DNA from 2 places in the Arthrobacter sp. NPDC092385 genome. Region 2 is predicted to be linked to the other one. Evidence: riboswitches for the same ligand, from Rfam matches in the RefSeq annotation. Region 2 holds a riboswitch; the other holds the start of a gene.

Region 1 (5,437 bases), on a different contig from region 2:
CGGCGCCCGCTTCCGCCAGCGCAGCGAGGATCCCCGCGTAGGCCGCCACGGCGTCGTCGATCCGGGACAGCGGGTCGAACCCGGCGGGCGCCCCCTCCTCGGCCTTGGCCAGCAGCAGGTAGGTCACGGGACCCACCAGCACCGGGCGCAGCACGGCGCCGCGGTCCTTCTGCCGGCGAACGATGGATGTCAGGCGGTGGGCCACCGCGGCGAACGTGGTCCCCGGGCCGATTTCGGGGACCAGGTAGTGGTAGTTCGTGTCGAACCACTTGGTCAGCTCCAGCGGCGCGCGGTCGCCGTCGCCCCGGGCCAGCGTGAAGTAGGCCGCGGTGTCCACGGAACCGTCCTCGCCGGCCAGGTCCGCGAAGCGGGACGGCAGCGCGCCCAGGGCGGCCGTGGCGTCGAGCACCTGGTCGTAGAGGGCGAAATCCGCGGGGATGGAGGAATCTGCCTCTTTCAGGCCCAGCTCGGCGAGCCGTGAGACCGTGCGGTCCTGCAGCTGCTCGGCCGCACGGTGCAGCCCTGCCTCGTCCAGGCGGCCTGCCCAGTAGGCTTCCAGGGCCTTCTTCAGCTCCCGGTCCGGCCCGATGCGCGGGTAGCCGAGGATCGTGGCGGCGGGGAAGGTGGTACTCATGTGGTGCTCCTTCGAAGGTGGTGTCGGGTCTGGATCTGGTGGGTCCGGGGCGTTCAGGCCGGGACGGCGCCGGCGAGGCGAGCCGCCGGGAGGTCGAGCTGTTCGACGACGTCGACGGACGCGCGGAAGTCGTTGAAGGTGTACAGATGGAGGCCGGGGGCTCCTGCCTCGAAGGCCGCACGGGCCAGCACTGCCGCTGCCCGCACGCCGATCCGCCGTCGTTCGGCCTCGCTCGAGGCCGTTTCCAGGCGGTGCAGCAGCCCGGCGTCGGGACGTACGCCGGTCATGAGGGCCAGCCGCTCGAGCCGCCGGACACTGACGGTGGGCATCACGCCGGGGATGATCGGGATGCTGACGCCGGCCGCACGGGCTGCGAGGACCAGGCGCACGTACTCGGCGGGGTCGAAGTACACCTGCGTGATCGCGAAATCGGCGCCGGAACGCTGCTTCGAGATCAGCACCTCGACATCGTGCAGGAACGACGGCGACTCGAGGTGCCTGGTCGGGTAGGCCGCGACCCCCACGGCGAGCCGGCCACCGGCGAGTGAGGCGCCGTGCCTGGCCTCGACCCCGCGGATCAGTTCCACCAGGTCCCGGGCGAAGGGCAGCTCGCCGCGGAACACCCCTGGATCCGCCGGCAGGTCACCGCGCAGCGCCAGGATGCCCCTGACGCCCAGCCCGACGAACTGCCGCACCAGCAGGTCCAGGCCCTCCCGCGTCTCCCCCACGCAGCAGAGGTGGGCCACCGGTCGGAGCCGGGTGCTGGTGACCAGGTGCCCGATGAGCTCGACGGACGCCCGTCGTCGTGCCGGTGTGCCGCTGTAGGTCACCGAGACGTAGTCGGGACGGGTGGCTCCGAGTTCGTCGATGGTCCGCAGCACGGCGTCGCCGGCCTCCGGGGTGGCCGGCGGGTACAGCTCGTAGGAGAGCGACGGCGGTACCGCTCCGTGTCCAGGAAATGCCATTCGAACTCCTCGGTAGGGCCGAGGGAGTGCACCAGCAGGATGCCGCGGCCCAGTGGTACCGGGCGCGGGCGCGCCGGGTCCTCACGTGGGTTCACTGATGTGTCTCCATCGGTTCTGGCATTAGCACCGGTTCCGCTGCCCCCGAGGGCACAGCCGAATGGTTGCTGCGGCGTCAACAAGCCAGATCTCTCGGCCGCTCTTGATGGTTGGTGGGATCACTCTAAGCAGCGAGCCGTGCCGGGCGGCAAACCTGACGCAACATGGCGTCCCGTGACGTTGTGAGACCAGGCGTCCGTCACAAAGGGCGATCGTTACGTCATGGAACGACGCCGGGAGGACCCGCGGGCTGCTCGCCCGCCGTCCAGGGATTGATCGCCGGGACCGCGAGCCTCCGGTACGGTTCGGTGTTCCCCGACACGACGGCGAGTCCCCTGTGGAGGGCCGTCGCCGCGATCAGGGAATCGGCGAGGGCCACGTCGGCGTGGTCGGCAAGGGGCGCCCACGCCACGGCGACGTCGGCATCCACGGACAGGATGTTGGGCCCGAACCGCTCAGCGAATTCGTGCAGCCAGGCCTCCAGGTCCGGGAAGTGCTCGTTCCGGCGGCCCAGCGAATGCAGCTCGCCGAGGCTCAGCGCGGAGACGAAGATCCGGAAGTGGCGGCGCCGGTGGAGGAAACCGGTGACGGCGGGATGAGGGCTCGGGCTCCGCAGCTCCGCGATGACGTCGGTGTCCAGGAGGAGCCCGCTCGGCGGTGCCATTCCTCAGCTACCCGTCGGTCCCCGGCCGGCCCTCACCGCGGAGCCGCCTCCGGACGGCGGCACGAGGAGGAAGGCGACGAACGCCTCCCGCGGAGCGGTGAGCACCTCGTAGTCCTGGATGCTGAGGGCCACCATCGGGATCTCTGCGGCGGATGCGTCGACTGGGAAGGGTGTCATGGGACGGCACGGGGCCGCGTCCTTTCGCGAGCTCTTGCCCGTACCAGATACCCCGGGAGGGGCGAATGCGGGCCGCTTCGTCATCCGAACCACCCTATGAGCGCGGGGTTGGTATGCGGCCCAGTCGGAGCTTGGCGGCCGCAGTTCTTGAAGCTGTTGGAAGTATAACCACGCAGGGGCCGCCAGCATCAACGCCCCCGGTCATGGTGCTGCACGCGTCAGGACCGTCGCCGGCCGGCGACGGCGCGCGCCTCGGTGAGGAACTGTTCGGCGACGGCCAGCCGGGACAGCGCCTCCGCGGCACCGTCATCGCCCCCCGTGCGGCTCCGCGCTCCCGCGACGAGCGTGAGGCTGACGGCGGCGGCCCGGCTCCTGAGCGCGGCCGGGTCCACCTGCTCGTCGAAGGCCCGCAGGAAGCGCAGGAGGGCCTGCGGCACGTGGGCGTATCCGGCGTGGAGTCCCGGCAGGACGGCGACGTGGCCGAGGAAGCAGGCGAGGTCGTCGACGAAGCGCCCGGGTCCGAGTGCATCGACGTCCAGCAGCCCGGACACGGCGCCGTCCGTGATGAGGATGTTTCCCTCGTAGAAGTCACCGTGGGTGGGCACGAGCGGGCCGGCGTCGCTCGAACGGACGGCGTCGTCGATGGCCGCGGCGAGGCGTCGGATCCGGGCGGCCTCGGAGGGCAGGGCCGCCACCGCACCTTCGCCGTAGTCCCTGACGCGGGCGGCCCAGGGCGGGCGTACGGGCAGGGCGAGGACCGCGGGCGGCAGGGAGGTGAGGACGTGCACCAGGGCGGCGGGGTCGACGTCGGTCGCGCCGTCCCGCATGAGGAGCTCGGCGAGGGGCGTGCCCGGGGCAGGGTGCATGGCCACCACGTCCTGCATCGGCTCGCCGGCGAGGACCGGCGCGGGCACGCCGGCGGCCCGGAGCATCCGGTGCCGTTCCGCGAGCGACGCCGCGCCCTGGCGCCGCAGGACCTTCAGGTAGCGGCGCTCGTCCCCGTTCCGGGCCAGGACCACGGCCCGGCGCAGGGGGCGGTAGCTGCGGAGTTCGAGGAGGGTGTCTCCCGGCTCGAGCCCGGGGCCGAAGGCGAAGGGTGTGCTGCGCTCCGGGTCGAGGGCCAGGGGCAGGCCCGGCAGGAGCGGATCGAAGGGATGCACCCAGACCGAGAGCGCCCCGGCGCCGCGGCGGTGGACCACCGCGACGGCGTCCGCCCCCTGCTGGATGACGCAGGAGGTGATACAGGCGTGCGTCGGGACGGGCAGTGGTGCCGGGCCAGGGACCGGAGAACTGCGGCGCTGCGCGCCGCAGGCGTCGCCGGCCGGCCGGACGTCGATGGAGTACACGCCCGTGACGCCGGCGCCGGGACGGTGGTGGACGGCCCCGAGCTGCCAGGACTCGAGCTCCCATCCGGCGGGAGCCAGCGCCCGCTGCAGGATCCCGCCCGGCGCGTCCGACTCGAGGAGCGCGATGGTCTCCTGCTCGCGGATGATGCGTGCGTCCTTCGCCCTCATGCGAACCTCAGGGGTCGGTCACGGGCGCGGCCGGCATCCGGCTGCCCGTGGCATGGGTACCGGTCAGGCGCGACGACGCTGCAGGACGTCGTCGAGGTTGATGCGCCCCGTGGAGGGGGCGGGGTTCGCCGACTCGTCCGCGGCGTCGTCCGCCTCCGCAGCGACGCGGGCAGCAGCCTCGGAGGCCTTGATGGGAGTCCGGGTCGTGGGCTTCGGCGCTTCGGGGAGGTCCAGCGGGGCCGGAGCCTGCCGTTCGGCCTTCGCTGCGTCCACGTAGGTGGGCCGCGGCACCTCGACCGGAGCCCAGGCAGTGGACCCTGCGGGTCCGGGCGTCTCGGCTGTCTCGGGTGTCTCGGGTGTCTCGGGTGTCTCGGCTGCCTCGGGTGTCTCGGCTGCCTCGGGTGCCTCCGTCCCGGTGACGCTCAGCAACCCCGCGCGCACGTCGACCACGGACGAACCGTGCGCCACGGCGAGAGCAGCCGTGCGCAGTTCCATGGGGCTCAACCGGCGGGCGCCGGCCTCCTCGGCGTCGAACAGCGAGGTGGGACGCCGGGGCGCTGCCGGCGCCGCGTGCTCGACCGGCACCTCGGGTACCGCTGCGGCCTCACGGACCGGCGCCATGGCGGCCGCGAAGGCGCGGTTGACGCGCGCGGCCCGGCCGCGGACGGCGAGGAACCTCAACATGGCCACGGCGCCGACGGCGACGGCGAAGCACGCCAGGGGCACGAGGAGGGATACGATCCCGAAGGCCCCGAGCACGAGCGTGACCAGGGCGGCGGCGAGGGCGACGAGGCCCACGAGGGCAGCACTGATGCGCCCCCACCGCGGGGTGAAGGACGGGCTCGGACCGGACGTCCCGCCGGATGGGACAGTAGCCTTCGGCGGGATCGGGGCGTGCGACTGCACGGTGGTTCCTGAACGGTCTGCCTCGTCCTGCGCGGTCATGGTCATCATGCTCCCTCCAGGACGGCGGGTCCCGGTCTTGGGTGATCGGCGGGTACCGCCGGCAGTTGCGGGCGCGGTCTTCCGGAGGACGAAGGGAGCCACCCACACCAGCCACAGGCCGACGATCGCGACGAGCACCAACGAGCTATCCAGAGAGAAGACCACACCTAGAACCGTAGGAGCAGGTGCCGCCGGGCCGCGGCATTCAGGCGGGCGTGTCGGAGCCTAATATGCTCGCCGCGGCATTGGACGGCCCGATCAGCCCTGGTAAGGCCGGGCCCGCTCGAGCCAGGGCGTCAGCAGGCCGCGCGGGACTTCCTCAGCCGTCAGCGCGAAACTCCTGTGATCCGCCCAGTGGCCCGCGATGTGGAGGTACCGCGGACGGAGCCCCTCGTCGCGAAAGCGCAGCTTCTCGACGACACGCAGGCTCGCCCGGTTCTCG
Region 2 (5,437 bases):
GGGGCGCTGGCGCTGCGGCGGCACACGGGCGACGACGCCGACGGCCGCCGCGCGGTCGGCTCGCTCGCCGTCGGGCACCGGGCGGACCTGCAACTGCTGAACGCACCCTCGGCCACGCACCTCGCCTACCGTCCCGGCATGCCGCTCGTGCACGCCGTCTGGAGGGCCGGCAACCGGGTGCGGTAGGCCGGCCGGACCGCGCGGTGGCTGGGAATCACCGGGTACCGCTGGGAGGATAGCGCCATGCATGCCGAGTCCGCTTCCGCCTCCTCTCCGTTCGTTCCCGCCCTCGCGGACGCACCCGCGCCGAAGCGCCGCATCACCGCGGAGCTGCTGATCGTCTTCGGGCTGTCGCTCGGACAGTCCGCCGTGTACTCCGTCGTGAACCTGGCGGAGAAGCTCTCGCGCGGCCCGCTCGCAGGCCAGACCACCACGCTCAACCCGGTGCTCGACGAGCGCCAGTACTTCGACCTCGCGTATCAGCTGCTGAACATCTTCTTCGCGCTGGTACCGGTGGCCCTCGTGCTGTTCCTGCTCAGCGGGCACGGTGTCTCAGCATTCCGCCGGCTCGGCTTCACCTTCGAGAAGCCGCTGCGCACCGTCGGCTTCGGCGTCGGCCTGGCCGCGGTCATCGGTGTCGGCACCCTCGGCGTCTACGCCGGCGGCCGCGCCCTGGGCATCACCACGGCGCTGGTGCCCGCCGCGCTCGACGCCTACTGGTGGAGCATCCCGGTCCTCATCCTCTCGGCCGTCCGGCATGCGGTGCTCGAGGAGGTGATCGTGGTGGGCTACCTGTTTATCCGCCTGCGCGAGCTCGGCTGGTCCACGCCCGCGATCCTGCTCACGAGTTCGCTGGTGAGGGGCAGCTACCACCTCTACCAGGGCTTCGGGCCGTTCATCGGCAACGTGCTGATGGGGCTGCTCTTCGCCTGGTTCTACACGCGCACCCGCAGGGTCATGCCGCTCGTGATCGCCCATGCGCTCATCGACATCACCGGGTTCGTGGGCTTCGCGCTGATCGGACCGGCCATCGGCATCGGCGGATGACGTGCTGGGGCAAGCCTCACCTTTGCTCATTTGCGCACGGTAATCGTGACTAAATTATCGGCCGACCGCGGTGTTACCGTGATCACATTCAGCGGAACGGCGGCTCCGACCGGGGGCCCCACCGGAACCGTCAGGAGGAATCATGAGTGTCGTCACCAGTGTCTCCGAGTGCAGTGTCCACAACTGCTCGTTCAACCATGACGGCTGTACCGCCGTGGCCATCACGGTGTCGGGGAGCGAGGAGCACGCGTCCTGTGCCACCTTCATCGACACCTCCGTCAGCGGCGGCCTGCCCAAGATGCTGGCCCACGTCGGTGCCTGCCAGCGCTCGGAATGCAGCTTCAACCATGACCTGCTGTGCGGTGCTCCTGCCGTCAAGGTGGGACCGGGCGCCGACGCTGCGGACTGCCTCACCTACACCCACGCCTGATCACCACGGCAGCACGAAGAAGGGACCGGACGGTCGTCCGGTCCCTTCTTCGTCCAGTGCCGACGCCGGCTAGATCTCGACGCGGCCGGCTTCGGTCTCGAACGTCACGGACATGATGCCCGGGGTGCCGTTCGGGGCGATCCACTGCACCTGCACGCCGTCGAGCGTCTCCTCGACGGCGGTGCCCAGCCACTCGGTCACGCGCTCCGAGGAGCCGGCGATGGTCAGGCAATCCAGCCTGACGGCCGCCGGGCGGGCCTTCGAGGGGTGGAGGGACTCGGTGCCGTCGTCCCAGCGCAGCAGGTAGGGGACCTGCGGATCCGCGATGAGCCCCTTGATGCCGATCTGCTGCCACGTCAGTTCCTGGCCGTCCGGGAACTTCCGGTTCCCGGGCACCGCGCTGCGGCCGAGGCGCTCCTCGAACGGTCCGAGATCGTCCACGGCCACGCACCAGCCCATCCAGCCGCCGCCCGCCTCGGAGCGCGCACGCACGGCCTGACCGAACGGGGCCTTGTCCGACGCCGGGTGGTTCAGGACCTCCACGACCTCGAGGTACTGGCCGTTGACCAGCGGGAAGATCATGTTGCGGGTGCCGAAGCGTGGGTGCACACCGCCTTTCACCGGCTCCACACCGAGCTTGGCGGAGATCCGGTCGGCCGTGGCGGAAAGTCCATCGGGTTCACAGGCATATGAGACATGGTCCAGGCGCATGCCGACATTTTGGCACTAAGTGATCTGCGTCTCGACTTAGGCTCCCCTTACTGCTGGTCCCGGCCGTCGCGGGTGCCCCGGAGGAGCCGTGCTGCTTCACGGAGGGTCATACGGGTTGCCGGATCCGCCGGGATGGGATTTCATGAAGGCAGGTCATGAGTGCCAGCACGAAGCCCCGGCTTGCTGGCCGGCAACCCTCCAACCGCGGTGGGGTGCCCCGGGTGAAGACCAGGTTCGGCGCTACTTCGGCGCCGTGCAAGCGCGGGCTCCTGCAGGGCCCGGTCTCCTGGAGCGGCGTGCACCGGCCGGAGCATCGGACCTCGGCGGAGCCCCTTGAACAGGGAGCACCATGTCCAACGATTGGTCCTTTGAGACACGCCAGATCCACGCCGGCCAGGTGCCGGACGCCGCCACGGGAGCGCGCGCGCTGCCCATCTACCAGACGTCGTCGTTCGTGTTCCCGAGCGCCGAGAGCGCCGCGAACCGGTTCTCGCTGACCGAGCTCGCGCCCATCTACACCCGCATCGGCAATCCCACGCAGGAAGCGGTGGAGACGCGGATCGCGAGCCTGGAAGGCGGAGTCGGCGCGCTGCTGCTCGCCTCGGGCCAGGCGGCGGAGACCTTCGCGGTCCTCAACATCGCCGAGGCGGGGGACCACATCGTGGCGAGCCCCAGCCTCTACGGCGGCACGTACAACCTCCTCAAGCACACGCTGAAGAAGTTCGGCATCGAGACCACGTTCGTGGAGGACCCGGACAACCTCGAGCAGTGGCGGGAGGCGGTCCGGCCCAACACCAAGCTCTTCTTCGGGGAGGTCGTCTCCAATCCCCGGCAGGACGTCCTCGACATCGAGGGCATCAGCGCCGTCGCCCACGAGCACGGGATCCCCCTGATCGTGGACAACACCCTGTCCACCCCGTACCTGATCCGGCCGATCGAGTGGGGCGCGGACATCGTGGTCCACTCGGCGACCAAGTACCTGGGCGGGCACGGCAACGCCATCGCCGGGGTCATCGTCGATTCGGGCAACTTCGACTTCGCGCAGCATGCCGAACGCTTCCCGGGGTTCAACACGCCCGACGAGAGCTACCATGGGCTCGTCTACGCGCGGGACCTCGGCGTCGGCAGCGCGCTCGGCGCGAACCTCGCGTACATCCTGAAGGCGCGCGTCCAGCTGCTGCGCGATCTCGGCGCCTCCGTCTCCCCGTTCAACGCGTTCCTCATCGCGCAGGGACTGGAGACCCTCAGCCTGCGCGTCGAGCGCCACGTGCAGAACGCCCAGGCCGTCGCCGAGTGGCTCGAGGGGCACGACGACGTCGAGCGCGTCTCCTACGCGGGCCTCGCCTCGAGCCCCTGGTACGAGCGCGGGAGGAAGTACGGACGGAACGGCACGGGCGCGATCGTCAGCTTCGACATCGTCGGGGGACTGGAGGCGGGCAAGCGCTTCGTGGACGGACTCGAACTGCACTCCCACGTCGCGAACGTGGGGGACGTCCGCTCGCTCGTCATCCATCCGGCGTCCACCACGCACAGCCAGCTCGGGGCGGAAGCACAGCTCACCGCCGGAGTGCGCCCGGGCCTCGTCCGCCTGTCGGTGGGCCTGGAGAACATCACCGACATCCTCGCCGACCTCGACGCGGGCTTCCGCGCCGCCAAAGGAGCCTAGCCCTTCGTGACCACCTACCCTCCTGCTCCGCTGTACCCCGGGATCGACGACGCACGCCCTTCGGGGGACGGGCTCCTGCGCATCGCGTCGATCGGTCCGCTGGCCCTGGAGACCGGGGGAGGGCTGCCCGACGTCCAGCTCGCCTTCGAGACCTGGGGCAGGCTGAACCGGGATGCCTCGAACGCCGTGCTCGTGCAGCATGCCCTGACGGGCAGCTCGCACGTGGCACGCGGCGCCTCGGAGGAGGAGGGCTGGTGGGACGCGCTCGTCGGGCCGGGCCGCACGGTGGACACCGACCGCTACTTCGTGGTGTCGATCAACATGCTGGGAGGCTGCTACGGCTCGACGGGGCCGGCGAGCCTCGCTCCGGACGGCACGCCGTGGGGATCGCGCTTCCCCTTCGTCACCATCCGCGATTCCGTGCGGGCCGAGGCCCTGCTCGCCGACCAGCTCGGCATCGGGCAGTGGCACTCGGTCCTCGGCGGGTCCATGGGAGGGGCGCGCGCCCTCGAATGGGCCCTGATGTATCCGCAGCGCGTCCGGCGGTGCGCCGTCATCGCCTGCACTGCCGCCAGCTCGGCCGAACAGATAGCGTTCGCCCAGGCGCAGCTGCAGGCAATCCGGCTCGACCCCGCGTACCGCGGCGGCGACTACTACGACGGCCCGCATCCGGATGTGGGCCTCGGCCTCGCCCGCCGCATCGCGCACATCACCTACCGTTCCGAGCGGGAGCTCGAAGCGCGCTTCGGCCGCGCGGAGCAGGATGCCGAGCAGGCCTTCGGGTCCGTCCTGCCGGCCGATCGCGGCCGCTACCAGGTGGAGAGCTACCTCGACCACCAGGCGGAGAAACTCGTGGACCGGTTCGACGCCAACAGCTACGCCATCCTGACCGAGGCGCTCATGAGCCACGACGCGGCGCGGGACCGGGGGAGCCTGGACGACGCGCTGGGCGCTGCGACGTCGGACTTCTTCATCGCCGCGGTCGACACGGACCGGCTCTACTTCCCCGAGCAGTCCCGGCGGCTCGCGGACGGACTGCCCGGGGAGGTCCCCGTCCACATGATCTCCTCGCCCGTGGGGCACGACGCCTTCCTGACGCAGATCCACCAGCTCGACGACCAGCTCCGCACCGCCTTCTACACGGAGTAGCAGTACGCGGTTGGGTTTCCCCGGACGGGCACCTAGTCTTGGAGCTAAGCCTGCTTAGGAATTCATGGCAGGCACGTCCGGGGCCGACGCCCCGGACTCATCGACGAAAGTTGAAGAGGAGCTGTTCATGGAACTGAGCACCATTGGCTGGAACCAGGAAGCACGCGACAAGATCCTGCTCGACTCCGACCGTGCCCTCCAGGGTGCGGTCCGCGAGGCCGTGGAGACGATGGACGGGAAGTCCCGCGACGAGATCTACGAATTCCTCTTCCAGAAGCTGCAGCCGCAGTTCGTCGACTTCAAGCCCGGGCCCGATCTCAGCGCGTGCGCCGACGCCGTGGCCAACGGTGAGGTCTCGCTCGACAGCTGAAGGCCCAGCGGGTGCGCTGGGCCCGCGTGAGGACAGGAACGACCGGCCGGGCGAGCTTCGGCCG

What was found. A riboswitch is a leader RNA that binds a small molecule or an ion and turns the genes downstream of it on or off. The one in region 2 is predicted to bind S-adenosylmethionine.
Region 1: another riboswitch for S-adenosylmethionine. It lies ahead of ACIQCY_RS03980 (methylenetetrahydrofolate reductase); the one in region 2 lies ahead of ACIQCY_RS06910 (bifunctional o-acetylhomoserine/o-acetylserine sulfhydrylase).

What each region holds. Positions count from the first base shown of each region.
Region 1 is NZ_JBIVQL010000002.1:185,464-190,900, forward strand. It holds gene metE (5-methyltetrahydropteroyltriglutamate--homocysteine S-methyltransferase) at 1-634, opposite strand, end outside; gene ACIQCY_RS03980 (methylenetetrahydrofolate reductase) at 688-1,599, opposite strand; SAM riboswitch class I at 1,702-1,808, opposite strand; gene ACIQCY_RS03985 (PIN domain-containing protein) at 1,916-2,359, opposite strand; gene ACIQCY_RS03990 (hypothetical protein) at 2,363-2,536, opposite strand; SAM riboswitch class IV at 2,562-2,689, opposite strand; gene ACIQCY_RS03995 (phosphotransferase) at 2,755-4,050, opposite strand; gene ACIQCY_RS04000 (hypothetical protein) at 4,114-5,160, opposite strand; gene ACIQCY_RS04005 (GNAT family N-acetyltransferase) at 5,254-5,437, opposite strand, start outside.
Region 2 is NZ_JBIVQL010000004.1:118,907-124,343, forward strand. It holds gene hutI (imidazolonepropionase) at 1-186, shown strand, start outside; gene ACIQCY_RS06895 (CPBP family intramembrane glutamic endopeptidase) at 244-1,047, shown strand; gene ACIQCY_RS06900 (DUF1540 domain-containing protein) at 1,190-1,477, shown strand; gene ACIQCY_RS06905 (VOC family protein) at 1,547-2,188, opposite strand; SAM riboswitch class IV at 2,340-2,456, shown strand; gene ACIQCY_RS06910 (bifunctional o-acetylhomoserine/o-acetylserine sulfhydrylase) at 2,538-3,854, shown strand; gene ACIQCY_RS06915 (homoserine O-acetyltransferase) at 3,861-5,003, shown strand; gene ACIQCY_RS06920 (hypothetical protein) at 5,068-5,373, shown strand.